2 regions of the Mesorhizobium sp. M0898 genome follow, and region 2 is predicted to be linked to the other one. Evidence: riboswitches for the same ligand, from Rfam matches in the RefSeq annotation. Region 2 holds a riboswitch; the other holds the start of a gene.
What was found. A riboswitch is a leader RNA that binds a small molecule or an ion and turns the genes downstream of it on or off. The one in region 2 is predicted to bind thiamine pyrophosphate.

Region 1 (7,898 bases), on a different contig from region 2:
TCGAGGCGCGCGCCATGGAAAAGCTCAAGGCGGCGCTGGTAAAGCAGAATCCGGAATTTCTCGCAGCCTGAATCGCGTCGCCTGCTATTTGTCGGTGACGATCTTCACCTTGTCGCCGGCCGAAACCGCGGCACCCGGCGACAGCGCGTTGAGCACCCTGAACAAATCCAGCTTGCGGTCGACGCCGACCATCTGTGCGGCCAGGGAGCCCATCGTCTGGCCGGGCTGCACCGTGACGATGCGGATACGCAGTGGCTTCAGTGCTGCCTTCTCGGCAGCACTCAGGATGCGGAACGAGCCGCTGACCGAGCGCGCCACCGTGCTCAGCGAGGTGCTGGCCGACGGCGCAGCAGTCAGCAAGCGGTAGACCTGGCCGCCGGCGCGGATCACCGCAATGTCGAATTGCCAGCCATCGGCGCCGGCATGCGCGGTTGCCGCTTCGTTGCCGTTGATCGTCTCCTGGCGCACGCTGCTGTCGTCGAGGCCGGCAACCCAACCGCTGCGGATGTAGTCGGTCAGCGAGCGGTTCTTGTCGATCGAAACGCCGTCGAAGCGGATCGCCATGTCGCCCGGGCCTGTGGCCGTCACCGCCGCCGCCGAATTGTCGATGATGAAGCCGTTGGGCACCGAGAACGACACGCCGAGGCCAGGATGCAGGAAGGTTTCGCCGCGCACATAGCCTTCCTCCGGCGTGTCGCCGTAAAGCAGCCCGTCCACGCCGGCAAGGAATGAATCGCGGTCGCGCGACCCGACACCGGGCGCGCCGAACTGGCGGGCGTGGCGCTGCGCGAGATCGATACGCTGCGGCGTGTTGGGGTGCGTCGCCAGGAAGTCGAGGCTGGCGTCGGTGGCGCCGCTGATCGAGCGGAAATCGGTATAGGCCGACATCGACTGCAGGAAGCGGCCGGCGGCGTAGGGGTCGAAACCGGCTTCGCCGATCGACTTGATGCCGATGGCGTCCGCCTCCAGCTCCTGATTGCGCGAGAACTGGGCCAGCCTCAGCTTGCCGCGGATCAGCGCCGCCTTGGCCGTCGGGTTGTCGCCGAGCACATCCGAAACAACCTTGGTCGCCAACCCCTCCTCGGCTTCCAGCTGCTGGCGCTGCAGGCCGTGGTTGGCTGTAACGTGGCCCATCTCATGCGCAATGACGGCGGCCAGCTCGGCGGAATCGTTGGCCAGCGCCAGCAGCCCGCGGGTGATGTAGAGATAACCGCCCGGCAGCGCGAAGGCATTGACGTTGGGCGAGTTGAGGATGGTGATGCGGTAGGTCTGGGTCGGGTTGGCCGACACCACGGTCAGTCTGCCGACGACCTTGGCCACCATGCGCTCGAGCTTGGGGTCGGAATACTCGCCGCCATAGGTGGCGAGGATGCGCGGGTGCTGCGCCTTCGCCAGTTGGGCGAGCTTGCTGTTGGCGGCGACATTGTCGACCGTGATCGGCTTGTCGGAGGGCTGGAAGCCCGATTCCTGCACGTCGGGAGGCGTGAACATCTGGCAGCTTGCCAGCGCCACGGCAAGACCGGCCAGCGCCAGAAAGCGCGCCAGCGGTTTCACCCTCCGATTGTCGATGCCGGTCGGCAGATCGGCTTCCTTTCAAGTCCTGGCACGTGACCGCGAAAATCGGGCGCGATTTCCGAAAAGCATCACGCGCAAAGTCAAGTGCTATGGCGTCCTTCGTGCGTCCGACAGATACGAGGCAGCAAGGGCAAATCACGGTCTAAGCCGGACCAGCTCCTGGCGGACCTAGCCACACTACCTCGACCATGGCAAGCAAGCGCCGCTTCGCCTTCCGCCGGTTTGACCATAAATTATGTCCGCTTCCGGGCAACATCTCGTGATCCAGCCGCAAACGGACCCGAGCCGATATAGCGTCGGAATGCCTCCGGTCCAGACCCGACGAAAAAATCGGCCGCGGTGCCCGTCGCGGCAACCGTGCCACCATCCAGGAAAACCATGTTTTGGCCGATACGGCGCGCATCGTCCGGCTGGTGCGTGACGAATAGCACCGTCATGCGCTGCTCCGAATGGACGTCGGCCACCAGGTCGAGCATGTCGTCGCGCAGTGCCGGTCCGAGCGAAGCGAACGGCTCGTCGAGCAACAGCACCGGCCGGTCGCGCACCAGGACCCGGGCGAGCGCGACGCGCTGCCGCTCGCCGCCGGAGAGTTCGCGCGGCAGCCGGCTTTCCTTGCCGGCAAGACCGACGCGCTTCAGCGCTGCGGCGATTGCGGCGCGGTCAGCCTCGCTCAGCCTGAGCGAAGGCGAGCGGCCGAGCCCGACATTCTGCTCGAGGGACAGATGGGCAAACAGGTTGTTTTCCTGGAACACCATCGATACCGGCCGCGCTGATGGCGGCGCAGTGCTGACGTCGGCGCCGCCGATCAGCACGCGGCCCGACCGCGGCGTCTCGAACCCGGCCACCAGATTGAGCAGCGTCGACTTTCCCGAACCGCTCGGCCCCATGATGGCGGTGATTTCCGACACCGGGAAATCGACATCGAATATAAGCGGCGTTTCACCATAGCTGAACGAGACATTATCGAGCCGCACGGCCGCGCCTTTTTCCACCGAAATGGACCGTTCCGGGCTGATCGGCATCATGATTTCTCCCTCCTTCCCAGCCAGTCCGCGGCCAACACCAGCGCCAGGCAGACAAGGCCGAGCAGCAGCGCCAGGCCGGCGGCATCCTCGGTGCGGTAACTGCCCATGCGCGCCAGCAGCAGATAGGGCAAGGTCTGCACGGAATCGCTGCCGAACAGCGCAATGACGCCGAGATCGCCGAGCGACAGCGCCATGGCGAACGCGAAGCCGGTGGCGAGCGGCCGCCGCAGCGACGGCCAGTCGACCAGCCGCAACCGGTTCCAGCCCGAGATGCCAAGCTGTGCGCAGAGCCGTTCGTGGCGTTCGCTCGCCGCGTCATAGGCAGGGCGGATGGCGCGGATGGCGAACGGCATCGCCATCACTGCATTGACCGCAACGACCATGACAGGGGCGATCGCAAAGACATCGCCGACGGTGCGCAGGAGCAAGAACCAGCCGGCACCGATGACGATGGGCGGCACCACCAGGACGAACCCCGCACCGGTGTCGGCCAGGTGTTCGAGCAGCGTCCTCCTGCCGCTCCGCCGGGTGAGCGCCAGCGCCCGGCGCGCCATCACCAGCGACAGCGACAACGCCACAGAGAGCAGCGCCGACAGGAGGGAGAGCACGGCACTGGTCGCCGTCGCTTGCCGCACCGCGCTCTCGCCGGCCAGGCGGCCGAGATCGGCGCCAAGCCCGGCCGCCAGCGTGGCCGCCATCGGCCCGGCGACAAATAGCAGTGCGAGCCCGATCGCCAATGCGTTCAGCACGGTCTCGGCCGCACCGGCTGAAAAATACCGGCGCGGCGCCACCGGCAGATTGGCGTCGCCGGTCATATTGGCGCCAAGCCGCGTCAAGGCCAGCACGACGACGAAGGTCAGGGCAATCTGCAGCAGGGTCAGCGTCACCGCCCGCGCCGGGTCGAAGTCGAAACGCAGCGCCTGGTAGATGGCAACCTCGAGCGTCGTCGCGCGCGGCCCGCCGCCGAGCGTAAGCACGATGGTGAAGGAGGTGATGCACAGCATGAAAACGAGCCCGGCAACGCCCGGCAAGGCCGCACGCAGCGGCGGCCATTCGATCAGCCGGAAGGCCGGCGCAGCACCCATGCCAAGCTGGCTCGCCAGCCGCCATTGGTTAGCCGGCACGGTCTGCAACGCCTCCAGGAACAGCCGCGCCGCCAGCGGCAGGTTGAAGAAGACATGGGCGACGAGTATGCCCGACAGGCCATAGATGCCGGGCCAGCTCTGGCCGCCTAGCGCGCCGAGCGTGCCGGCAAAATAGCCGGCGCGGCCATAGAGCGCCAAGACACCGAGTGCGGCAACAATGGCCGGCAGCGCCAGCGGCACGGCGAAAAGCTGGAGGATGAAGCCTCGCCCGAAAAAACGCGGATGCCGCGACAGGGCGCGCGCGACGAACAGCGCCGGTGCGACGGAGAGCAGGGTCGACAGCAGAGCCTGCCAGAGCGTGAAACGGACGACGCGCAAGAGATAGGAATCGAAAGCGGAGGCGGCGCCGGACAGGTCGCGTGTGGCTTCGACGACGAGCCCGGCGAATGCACCGCCGATCAGCAGCGCGATGGCGGCGAGCGCGACGATGCCGGCAGTGACGCGGGGATCGGCCGGATGACGCGTAGGCATGTCGCGCTACCCGACACTACGACAGGCGTAGATCGAAGGAAATACCTGGCAAAGGCCGAGCCCACCCCTCTCTGGCCTGCCGGCCATCTCCCCCTCAAGGGGGGAGATTGCGCACTCAGCCGCCTTCGCCAATCTCACAAGTGGCAGGACGAGGAGAGGCGACAAAGCTGCCGATCTCCCCCTTGAGGGCAGGGCTATCGCATTTGGATTCTTACGAAGTTGGACCCCCACCCTAACCCTCCCCACAAGGGGGAGGGAACGCTGCCGCATGCCCTTACTTCCCCTTTTGGCGCCGAAAGGCAGACAATTTGCCGAGGTCAGTGCCAACGGAAGTCTCCCTCCCCCTTGTGGGGAGGGGTTAGGGGTGGGGGTACGTCGTAGAGCGAAAGCCTCGGCGTTCCATCTGCGATAGCCGTGCCCTTGAGGGGGAGATGGCCGGCAGGCCGGAGGGGGGTGGCTTGGCGCAAACATCCGACGAGGCTTGAGCCCTACCTGCTCATCGCCGCAAGCCACTCATCGACCCAGGCCTTGCGGTTGGCCGCGACGTCTTCCGGGCTGAACAGCAAGGTCTTGGTCGGCTTGACCAGCTTGTCGAACGCCGGGTTGAGCGGCTTGTCGGTTTTGCCGGCCGGGAACATCCAGTTGGTTTCGGGAATGACATCCTGGAATTTCGGTCCGGTCATGAAGGCAATGAACTTTTCCGCCAGCGGGTTCTTCGCGCCCTTGGTGGTGATCCCCGCAACCTCGATCTGCAGATATTCGCCCTCCTCGAAGGACGCCGCCTGGTAGCGCTCGGTGTTTTCGGCGACCATGTGGTAGGCCGGCGAGGTCGTGTAGGACAGCACCATCGGCGCCTCGCCCTTGGTGAACAGGCCGTAGGCCTCGCTCCAGCCCGGCGTTACCGTCAGCACCTTCGCCTTGAGTTTGGCCCAGGCTTCCGGCGCCTTGTCGCCATAGACCGACTTGACCCACAGCAGCAGGCCAAGGCCCGGCGTCGAGGTGCGCGGATCCTGGATGACGATCTTCTCTCCGGCATCGCCCTCGACCAATTCCCTGAGGCTCTTCGGCGGGCTCTTCAGTTTTTCGGTGTCGTAGACGACGGCGAAATAGCCATAGTCGAACGGCACGAAAATATCGTCGCTCCAGCCGCCCGGTACATTGACGCCCGAGACGGCGCCGTGCGGCGAAAACAGGCCGGTTGCCTTGGCGTCGGCGGTTAAGTTGGTATCGAGGCCAAGTACGATATCGGCCTTGGTCGCGGCGCCTTCCAGCTTCACACGGTTGAGCAGCGCCACGCCGTCGGCGACCGAGACGAATTCGACGACGCAGCTGCATTCGACCTCGAAGGCCTTCTTCACCGCCGGTCCCGGACCCCAATCGGCGGTGAAGCTTTCATAGGTATAGACCGTCAGTCTATCCTGTGCCGATGCCTGCCCCGGCAGGGCGACCGCGGATGCCGCAAGCAGGACAATTGAGACAAGAGAGTGGAAAAAACTGCGCATCGGCGCCTCCTTCGTTCGCGTTGAAAGGAATTGAGGCGTCGGGCTGTCCGAAACGTCTAATCCCTCCGCCGGTACAAACCGGATCAGGTTCAGCGGGTTGGCAGTCTTGCCTCTCAGCCGGTCCGCGAAAATCGCGTCCGGCACCCCGTTAGAGCGTTGCGACACATAGGCCCGGCCGAAGTGCTGCGCAAGCGGAAGTTTGCCGGGCATCCAAAGCCCAGCCTTCCGTTTCGTCTGCCGTTTCATCTTCCGTTTCCGGGGCAGGGCTGGTAAGGGCCACGAGATATGAGCACATTCACCATCCTGCTTGGCGGCGATCTCATCCGCACACCGCTGCTCGACCGCCAGGTCGAAGGCTCGCGCGTCATCGCCGCCGACGCCGGCATCGGCCATGCCCGTATGCTGGGCCTGAGGCCGGAACTCTGGGTCGGCGATTTCGATTCCGTGCCTGCCGAGTTGCCGGAGGATCTGGCCGCCGTGCCACGGCAGGTGTTTCCTGCCGAAAAAGACAAGACCGACGGTGAACTCGCTATCGCCGCCGCGCTCGAACGCGGTGCGACCAGCCTTGTGCTCGCAGGCGCCTTCGGCGGCAAACGTACCGACCACATCTTCCTGCATCTGGCGCTGAGCGTCCGGCTGGCGGAAGGCGGGACGAAAGTGCTTTTGACCAGTGGCGTACAGGAAGGCATTCCCTTGCTGCCGGGAAAGACTGGCTTCGACTATGCCGACGGCACGCTGTTTTCGGTGCTCGGCTTCTCCGATCTCGCCGGCCTGAGCGTCACCGGCGCCAAATGGCCGCTCGACCATGTCGAGGTTGCGTTCGGCTCGTCGCTGACCATTTCCAACGAGGTCAATGGCCGGCTCGAAATCGCGCTGGCCAGCGGCCGCGCGCTGCTGCTCGCGCATCCCTACCCTCTTCCGGAAAGCTGAGCCCAGAAAGCTGACATGGCGCCGCCGCTTCTCAATCTCGACGGGATAAAGCTGACCTTTGGCGGCACGCCGCTGCTCGACGGTGCCGCCCTGACGGCCTCTGCTGGCGACAAGATCGCCCTGGTTGGCCGCAACGGCTCTGGCAAGTCGACGCTCCTCAAGATCGCCGCCGGGCTGATTGAACCGCAGGACGGCGAAGTCTTCCGCCAGCCTTCGGCGACCGTGCGCTACTTGCCGCAAATGCCCGACATGGACGGCTTTGCGACTGTCCGCGCCTATGTCGAGGCGGGGCTCGGGCCGGCCGACGATCCCTACCGCGCCACCTATCTGATGGAGCATCTCGGCCTGACCGGCGAGGAACGGCCGAACGACCTCTCCGGCGGCGAGGCGCGGCGCGCCGCCCTCGCCCGCGTCATGGCGCCGGAGCCCGACATTCTCCTCCTCGATGAGCCGACCAATCATCTTGACCTTTCGGTCATCGAATGGCTGGAGGAGGAGCTTGCCCGCACCTCCTCGGCACTGGTCGTCATCTCGCATGACCGCCGTTTTCTCGAGCGCGTGTCACGCGCCACAATCTGGCTCGACCGCGGCCAGACCCGCCGTCTCGACAAGGGCTTTGGCTATTTCGAGGAATGGCGCGACACGGTGCTGGAGGAGGAAGAGCGCGAGCAGCACAAGCTCGGTCGCCAGATCGTGCGCGAGGAGCACTGGCTGCGCTATGGCGTGACAGCGCGGCGCAAGCGCAACATGCGCCGGCTCGGTGAGTTGCAGACCATGCGCCAGCGCTTTCGTGGTCATCGCGGCGCCGAGGGTGCGGCGACGATGACAGCCAGCGACGCCGCCGAATCCGGCAAGCTGGTGATCGAAGCCAGGAACATCGAGAAGACCTTTGGCGATCTGACCGTGGTCAAGGGATTCTCGACCCGAATCCAGCGCGGCGATCGCGTCGGTCTGGTCGGGCCGAACGGCGCCGGCAAGACGACGCTGTTGAAGATGCTGACCGGCGAATTGAAGCCGGACGCGGGCACGGTGCGGCTCGGCACAAATCTGGAGATCGCCACGCTCGACCAGAAGCGCGAAGCCGTCGACCCGCAGGAGACATTGGCGCAGTATCTCACCGACGGGCGCGGCGAGAACCTCGTCATCAATGGCGAGCAGCGCCACGTCGTCTCTTACATGAAAGACTTCCTGTTCAAGCCGGAACAGGCGCGCACGCCGGTGCGCGAGCTTTCGGGCGGCGAGCGGGCGCG
Region 2 (7,898 bases):
CCGCCACGTCACCAAGATCAGTCGCGAGCGTGATCGCGGCTATCAAATCGGGATCGCGCACCGGAGCGCTCTATGAGTGAGCCCCGAACGGCGCGCTCGAGCAATCCGGCTCGACGTAAGGCGGGCCATCCGTGCCGGCCTCGTGACTAAGACGGGCGAATGGCGGTTCCTGGACTCACCTTTTTGGTCTGAAGTCGCTTCCTTGAGCCGGTGGCGGAGTTCTTGCTTGATCGACCTCAGCACTGTTTTAGAATCGGTTTTCGGAAAATTTGTCTTGTGGCATCAATTTTCATGGGGTAGGATCATTTTTCATAGGTTTTGCCGACTAAACCAAAATTCAATGGAAGGATTCGCGTTTCATGCCTGCGGTGCAACAGCACCAATTTTCAGGTCCTGTTACCGTTTTTCAGGAAATCCGCCTTCCTGAAACGGCGACCCCGGCCGGGTACAGCGCCCTGATCGGAGCCTACAGGCTCGCCGCGCCCTTGCCCCGTAGGTTGTTCGCCACTGGCGAGCATCATCGCATTACCGAACGGGATGGCTGGCGGATCATGACCCCCCGCCATGCCCCAAATCCTACCCTCGAAGGCCACCTGACCTTTGCGCTCAAGTACGAGGGACTGGACCTTGCCGTCCTCAAGCGGCTGTTCCAAGTGACCGGTCCCGCGCCGATCGAGGCGCTGGTCCGTGAAAGCCCGACCGGCAGTTATGCCCGCCGCATCTGGTTTTTATATGAATGGCTGAGGGACGCGCGTATCGATCTGCCGGACGCGGAGGCCGGACGATACATTCCGGTTGTCGATCCCGAGCTGCAGTGGCCCGGACCCGACAAGACCGCTTCGCGCTATCGCGTAAGGGACAATCTCCCCGGCACGCGTGAGTTCTGCCCTCTGGTGTTCCGCACCAAGATTCTCGAAAAATTCATCGGCCTTGAACTACCGCGGCGCGCGGAGGCAATCGTAGCGGACGTGCCGCGCGACCTCCTTGCTCGGACCGCCGCCTTTCTTTTGCTCAAAGACTCGCGATCAAGCTATGCGATCGAGGGCGAGCACCCGCCGCAAGATCGCATCCAGCGCTGGGGCCGCGCCATCGGCGAAGCCGGCCGCTGGCCGATCGATCGCGATGAGCTGCTGCGTCTGCAAAGAATTGTACTTGGTGACGCTCGTTTCGTAAGACTTGGCTTCCGAAAAGAAGGAGGTTTCGTCGGTGAGCATGATCGAGACAACGGTACGCCCTTGCCCGATCACATCAGCGCTCGGCCCGAGGACCTGCCGCGGCTAATCGATGGAATGGCGGCGTTCGATCAGGGCCCCGCGCAAAAGCTTGATGCAGTCGTAGCCGCCGCAATCCTCGCCTTCGGCTTTGTCTATATTCACCCGTTCGAGGACGGAAACGGCCGCATTCACCGCTACCTAATCCACCACGTCCTTGCCATGCGCGGCTTCAATCCGCCGGGAGTGGTCTTTCCCGTCTCGGCCGCGATCCTGGACCAGATCAACGAGTACAGGGGCGTGCTCGAGAGCTATTCGCAGCGCCTTCTGCCGTTGGTGGAATGGGAACCGACGCCGCAATTCAACGTCCGGGTGCTGAATGACACCGGTGATTTCTACCGGTTCTTCGATGCAACCCCGCACGCCGAATTCCTCTATGCTTGCGTTCAGCGGACGATCGAACGGGACCTTCCCGAGGAAACCGCATTTCTGCAGCGCTACGATCAGTTCCGGCAGCAGGTGGACGCCTTTATCGACATGCCCGAGCGGTTGACCGATCTGCTCTTCCGTTTTCTTCACCAGAATGATGGCCATCTATCGAACCGCGCGCGCGAGAAGGAATTCGCCGCGCTGACCAGTGACGAGGCAGGAAGAATCGAGGCGATCTACGCGCAAACCTTTGGTGCCCATTGAAGGTGTGATCATCAGGATCGATTTTAGTCCGACGGTTTGCGATTCCCTTGTCCCTGCCTTCATCTCCGACGCTTGACTTGTCGCCGAGACATGCACGATTTTTTCCGCACGGTCTGACCGGCCGCCGATCAGCCGCGGCCAGAACGCGCTTGACAAACCGGAGCGGTCCCGTCCAACCTCACGCATTCACCAGGGGAGTCCCGGCAAGGGGCTGAGATACTGCTGGCTTTCGCGGCGCAGTGACCCGTTGAACCTGATCCAGTTCATACTGGCGTAGGGACGGTGCAAGCGCTTTGCGGGAGTTTACGCCCGAGGTCCTGTTTCGGCAGGTCGACAGAAGCGTCTTTTCATCCTTCCGGCACAGAACTGGGTCTCCAATGCAACGAGCAAAGGAGCCTCAAGATGAATGCCCTCACCCCCGCCGTCTCGACGGGACCGCTGCCTGCCTCACGCAAAATCCACAAATCCGGTACCATCCACCCGCAGCTCAGGGTGCCGATGCGCGAAATCTCCGTCCATCCGACGGCAGGCGAGCCGCCGGTGACCGCTTACGATCCGTCCGGCCCCTATACCGACCCGACTGTCGAAACCAGCATCGAAAACGGCCTTGCACGGCTTCGCCATGAATGGGTCACCGCGCGCGGCGATGTCGAAGCCTATGACGGCCGCCACGTCCGGCCAGAAGACAATGGGTTTGCGGCAGGCGAGCGCCTAACACCGGAATTTCCAGTCCGCAACCGGCCACTCCGGGCCCAGACCGGCAAGGCGGTGACACAGCTTGCCTATGCGCGCGCTGGCATCATCACGCCCGAAATGGAGTTCGTCGCCATCCGCGAGAACCTTGGTCGCGAGATCCTGCACGGCAAGCTTGAGCGCGACGGCGAGGCCTTTGGCGCGGCGATCCCCGACTTCGTCACGCCTGAATTCGTCCGCCACGAGGTGGCGCGCGGACGCGCGATCATTCCCGCCAACATCAATCATCCCGAGAGCGAACCGATGATCATCGGCCGCAATTTCCTGGTCAAGATCAACGCCAATATCGGTAACTCCGCCGTCACATCGTCGATGGCTGAAGAGGTCGAAAAGATGGTGTGGGCGATCCGCTGGGGCGCCGATACGGTGATGGACCTGTCGACCGGCCGCAACATCCACAACATCCGCGAATGGATCGTGCGCAACTCGCCGGTGCCGATCGGCACGGTGCCGCTCTACCAGGCGCTCGAAAAGGTTGGTGGCATCGCCGAGGACCTGACCTGGGAGGTCTACCGCGACACGTTGATCGAGCAGGCCGAGCAAGGCGTTGACTATTTCACCATCCACGCCGGCGTGCGGCTGCATTACATCCCGCTGACCGTTGACCGGGTCACGGGTATCGTCTCGCGCGGTGGCTCGATCATGGCAAAATGGTGCCTGCACCATCACCGGGAAAGCTTCCTCTACGAGCACTTTGCGGAGATCTGCGACATCTGCCGCGCTTATGACGTCTCCTTCTCGCTCGGCGACGGCCTTCGTCCCGGCTCGATCGCCGATGCCAACGACGCGGCGCAATTCGCCGAGCTGGAAACGCTCGGCGAGCTGACGCAGATCGCCTGGGCGAAAGATTGCCAGGTGATGATCGAGGGGCCCGGCCACGTGCCGATGCACAAGATCAAGGCGAACATGGACAAGCAGCTCGCCGTCTGTGGCGAGGCGCCGTTCTATACGCTTGGACCGCTGACGACCGACATCGCGCCGGGCTACGACCACATCACTTCCGGCATCGGCGCGGCGATGATCGGCTGGTTCGGAACGGCCATGCTCTGCTACGTCACGCCCAAGGAGCATCTCGGCCTTCCCGACCGCGATGACGTCAAGACCGGCGTGATCACCTACAAGATCGCAGCGCACGCGGCCGACCTGGCGAAGGGCCACCCGGCGGCGAAAGTCAGGGATGACGCCCTTTCCCGCGCGCGCTTCGAGTTCCGCTGGGAGGACCAGTTCAACCTGTCGCTCGACCCCGAAACCGCACGGTCCTTCCACGACCAGACCTTGCCCAAGGAGGCGCACAAGCTGGCACATTTCTGCTCGATGTGCGGACCGAAATTCTGCTCGATGCGTATCTCTCACGACATCCGCGCCGAGGCACAGAAAGAGGGCATGGCGGCGATGGCGGCGAAATACCGCGAGGGCGGCGATCTCTACGTGCCAGCGGACGAGACCGTCGCACCGCTCACGCCTCAGCCAGGTAACCCGTCATGAAGGTGCTGATAAAGGGGGCCGGCGTCGCCGGCCTCACCGCCGCCTTCGAACTCGCCGCCCGCGGCGCGACGGTCACGGTCGCCGAGATCCGGCATGGCCTTGGAGGCAATGCGTCGTGGTTCGCCGGCGGCATGCTGGCGCCATGGTGCGAGCGTGAAAGCGCCGAGCAGCCGGTGCTGGACCTTGGACGTGACGCTGCCGACTGGTGGGATGCGGTGCTGCCGGGTCAGGTGACACGGGGCGGAACACTTGTCGTGGCCGCCCCGCGTGATGCCGGCGAGCTCGACCGCCTCGCCAGCCGCACGTCGGGCCATCGGCGTGTCGACGAAGACGAAATTGCGCTCCTGGAGCCCGACTTAGCCGGCCGCTTTCGCCGCGGGTTGCTCTTTCCCGATGAGGGCCATCTCGATCCGCGCCAGGCGATGGCAGCACTTCATGACAAGCTCGCAGCCATGGGTGTCAAATTCCACTTCGGCACCGACGCCCGGCATGTTTCCGGTTTCGATCGTCAGATCGATTGCACGGGAATGGCAGCCGCCGATGACAGGCTTCGCGGCGTTCGCGGCGAAATGCTGATCCTAAACACGCCAGACTTCTCGCTGTCGCGCCCGGTCCGGTTGCTGCATCCGCGCTTTCCGCTCTATGCGGTACCGCGTGCCGACGCCCAGTTCATGATCGGTGCGACGATGATTGAAAGCCGGTCCGCCAGACCGGTCACGGCGCGCTCCATGATGGAGCTTCTGGGTACCGCCTATGCCCTCCATCCTGCCTTTGGCGAGGCCGAGATCGTTGAAACCGGTGTCGGCGTCCGTCCAGCCTTTCCCGACAATCTGCCGCGCGTCGAAATGAGCGGAGACACCGTCGCGATCAACGGGCTCTATCGCCATGGCTTTCTTCTCGCCCCCGCCATGGCGCGCCTGGCGGGCGAAATTGTCTTCAATCACGACAAACCCGTGGAGCTTGCTCATGAAACTGATGGTCAACGGCAAAGTGCATGAGGTTGCCGCCACCACGCTGGCCGAGCTGCTTGCCGCGCTTGACTATGAGGGCGATTGGCTTGCGACCGCCGTCAACAACGACCTCGTGTACAAAGCCAGCCGGGCGGAATTCCAATTGAACGACGGCGACCGGATCGAAATCCTCTCGCCCATGCAGGGAGGCTAGCATGTTCGATCTTCTCGGGACGACGCTTCCCTCCCGCCTGCTTCTCGGCACCGCTCAATATCCTTCGCCGGCCATCCTTGCCGATGCAGTCAGGGCATCGGGCACCTCGGTGGTGACCGTCTCGTTGCGCCGTGAAATGGCAGGCGGCAGGGCTGGCGAAAAATTCTGGTCGTTGATCCGGTCGCTTGGGGTCAGAATCCTGCCCAACACTGCTGGCTGCCACTCCGTCAAGGAAGCGGTCACGACCGCACAAATGGCGCGCGAAGTCTTCGGCACGCCCTGGATCAAGCTCGAAGTGATCGGCAATCACGACACGCTGCAGCCGGACGTGTTCGGTCTGCTCGAAGCCGCCCGCATCCTGTGCGAGGACGGTTTTGCGGTGTTCCCGTATACTACCGACGACCTTGTCGTCGCCGAGCGGCTGCTTGCGGCGGGCTGCAAGGTCTTGATGCCCTGGTGCGCACCGATCGGTTCCGCCCTCGGGCCGGTCAACATCATGGCGCTGCGCTCGATGCGCGGACATTTCCCTGATGTCCCGCTGATCGTGGATGCTGGTCTCGGACGGCCATCGCACGCGGCAACAGTCATGGAGTTCGGCTTTGATGCCGTGCTCCTGAACACAGCGGTCGCCAAGGCGGCCGATCCGGTCGGCATGGCGCGTGCGTTCGGCAAGGCGGTCGACGCCGGTCGAGAAGCTTTCAGCTCGGGGATGCTCGAACCCCGCGACGTCGCGGTGCCGTCGACACCAACATTCGGCAGGGCGGTTTTCTCATGAAGTTCGATCCCTTCTACCTGATCGTCGACAGCGCCGCCTGGATCGAACGGCTGGTGCCACTTGGCGTCAAGCTGGTTCAGTTGCGCATCAAGGATAGGGACGAGGCCACGCTGCGGACGGAAATCCGCCGCGCGAACGGCGTCTGCGCGGTCCATGGTTGCCAACTGATCGTCAACGATTATTGGCGGCTCGCCATTGAGGAAGGCTGCGACTTCGTCCATCTCGGCCAAGAGGATTTGGCTGCGGCCGACCTGCTGGCGATTAAGTACGCCGGATTGAAGCTCGGGCTCAGCACGCACGATCATCTCGAACTGGAAACGGCCATCGCTGCCGAGCCCGACTATATCGCGCTCGGCCCCATCTATCCCACCATCCTGAAGCAGATGAAATGGGCGCCGCAAGGGCTCGAGCGGATCAGCGAGTGGAAGCATCGAGTGGCGCCGATCCCATTGGTCTCCATCGGCGGCCTCAACCCCGACCGGCTCGACGGTGTCTTCGAGGCTGGTGCGGACAGCGCGGCGGTGGTCACCGACATCACGTTGAATGCCGATCCCGAAGCGCGCACGCGAGAATGGATCGAAAAGACAAAGCCATGGCGCTGAGGCGAGAACCGCATGTGCTCGTGGTCGGCGGATCAGACCCCAGCGGTGGGGCTGGAATTGCACGTGATATCGAGACGATCTCTTCCATTGGCGTGCGCACCTGCCTGGCTGTCACAGCGCTGACGGTGCAGACGCACGAAGCCGTAATGGAAATCCATCCTTCGCAGCCCGATCTTGTGGCCGATCAGATGTGCGCCGCGCTACAGGCCAACAAGGTGGCGGCAATTAAGATCGGCATGCTCGCAACGGCTGAGATCGTCGTTGCCATTGCCGGCGTGCTGCGCGAAAATCCGCAGGTGCCGGCAGTGCTCGATCCGGTGCTGGCCTCGAGCTCCGGCCGGGGGCTTCTGGAAGCAGGTGCCATCGCTGCCATGAGGCGCGACCTGATGCCGCTTTGCTGCCTTGTGACCCCCAATCTCCTGGAGCTGGCGCTCCTTGTTGGTGCGGAACCGCCAGCCGACGAGAGCGACGCGGTGAGACTGGGACGGAAATTGCTGGCAGCCGGCGTGCCGGGCCTGCTGATCAAAGGGGGCCACGCATCAGGACCTCGATCAACCGATATTCTGTTGCGTTCCGATCAAGAACCAATCCGCTTCGACGCACCTCGTCTTGTCGCATCAATGCGCGGGACGGGTTGCATGCTGGCTAGCGCGATTGCGGCGCATCTGGCGAAGGCGAAGCCGCTCGAAGACAGTGTGCGCGAAGGCAAGCGGCTTGTCTTGGCCATGTTTAAGAAGAATGCAGCAGACCGACGAAATTTGTAAGATTTTCCAACTCTCGAAAGACACGCCTGCCTCTCGCGGGTCCGGGCTGGCAATTTACCCTCGTAATTCACCTCACTCGACAGGAGTAGTTTGACGGCCTCGCCAGGCGGCGACCGCGAGATCAACGATGGCGAGGCGGCCGTCGTGCGCCGTATCTAGTGCGTTGTGTGGCATCCTTTCCCCCCATCCGACTGCGATCCTGGAATTCACCTTGGTCGCGAGCTCCTGCTAAACGATGCCCCTCGACGGGAGCGGTCGATCCCGCGTCTCGGCTGCGGCGGCGCTAGGCTGACGCTCCTTATGCCGTCCTGTTGAACCGGACTCGGGATCACGAACTGCTCCATGCGGCACTCGTTGACAAGCCTGCCGTGATATGAACAGGATTATACAGGTTCACTGAACAGGTACCCATATGAAGCGGCGCTCGGTTCAACTGTCTCCCGGCACGGGC

Region 1: another riboswitch for thiamine pyrophosphate. It lies ahead of thiB (thiamine ABC transporter substrate binding subunit); the one in region 2 lies ahead of thiC (phosphomethylpyrimidine synthase ThiC).

What each region holds. Positions count from the first base shown of each region.
Region 1 covers NZ_JAMYOE010000002.1:354,879-362,776, reverse strand. The annotation lists gene NKH90_RS04810 (RNA polymerase factor sigma-32) at 1-71, shown strand, start outside; gene NKH90_RS04805 (M48 family metalloprotease) at 85-1,554, opposite strand; gene thiQ (thiamine ABC transporter ATP-binding protein) at 1,809-2,600, opposite strand; gene thiP (thiamine/thiamine pyrophosphate ABC transporter permease) at 2,597-4,216, opposite strand; gene thiB (thiamine ABC transporter substrate binding subunit) at 4,705-5,718, opposite strand; TPP riboswitch at 5,762-5,876, opposite strand; gene NKH90_RS04785 (thiamine diphosphokinase) at 6,004-6,648, shown strand; gene NKH90_RS04780 (ABC-F family ATP-binding cassette domain-containing protein) at 6,664-7,898, shown strand, end outside.
Region 2 covers NZ_JAMYOE010000010.1:17,899-25,796, forward strand. The annotation lists gene NKH90_RS13745 (Fic family protein) at 360-1,904, shown strand; TPP riboswitch at 2,086-2,202, shown strand; gene thiC (phosphomethylpyrimidine synthase ThiC) at 2,307-4,142, shown strand; gene thiO (glycine oxidase ThiO) at 4,139-5,140, shown strand; gene thiS (sulfur carrier protein ThiS) at 5,109-5,306, shown strand; gene NKH90_RS13765 (thiazole synthase) at 5,308-6,081, shown strand; gene NKH90_RS13770 (thiamine phosphate synthase) at 6,078-6,683, shown strand; gene NKH90_RS13775 (hydroxymethylpyrimidine/phosphomethylpyrimidine kinase) at 6,674-7,447, shown strand; gene NKH90_RS13780 (GntR family transcriptional regulator) at 7,860-7,898, shown strand, end outside.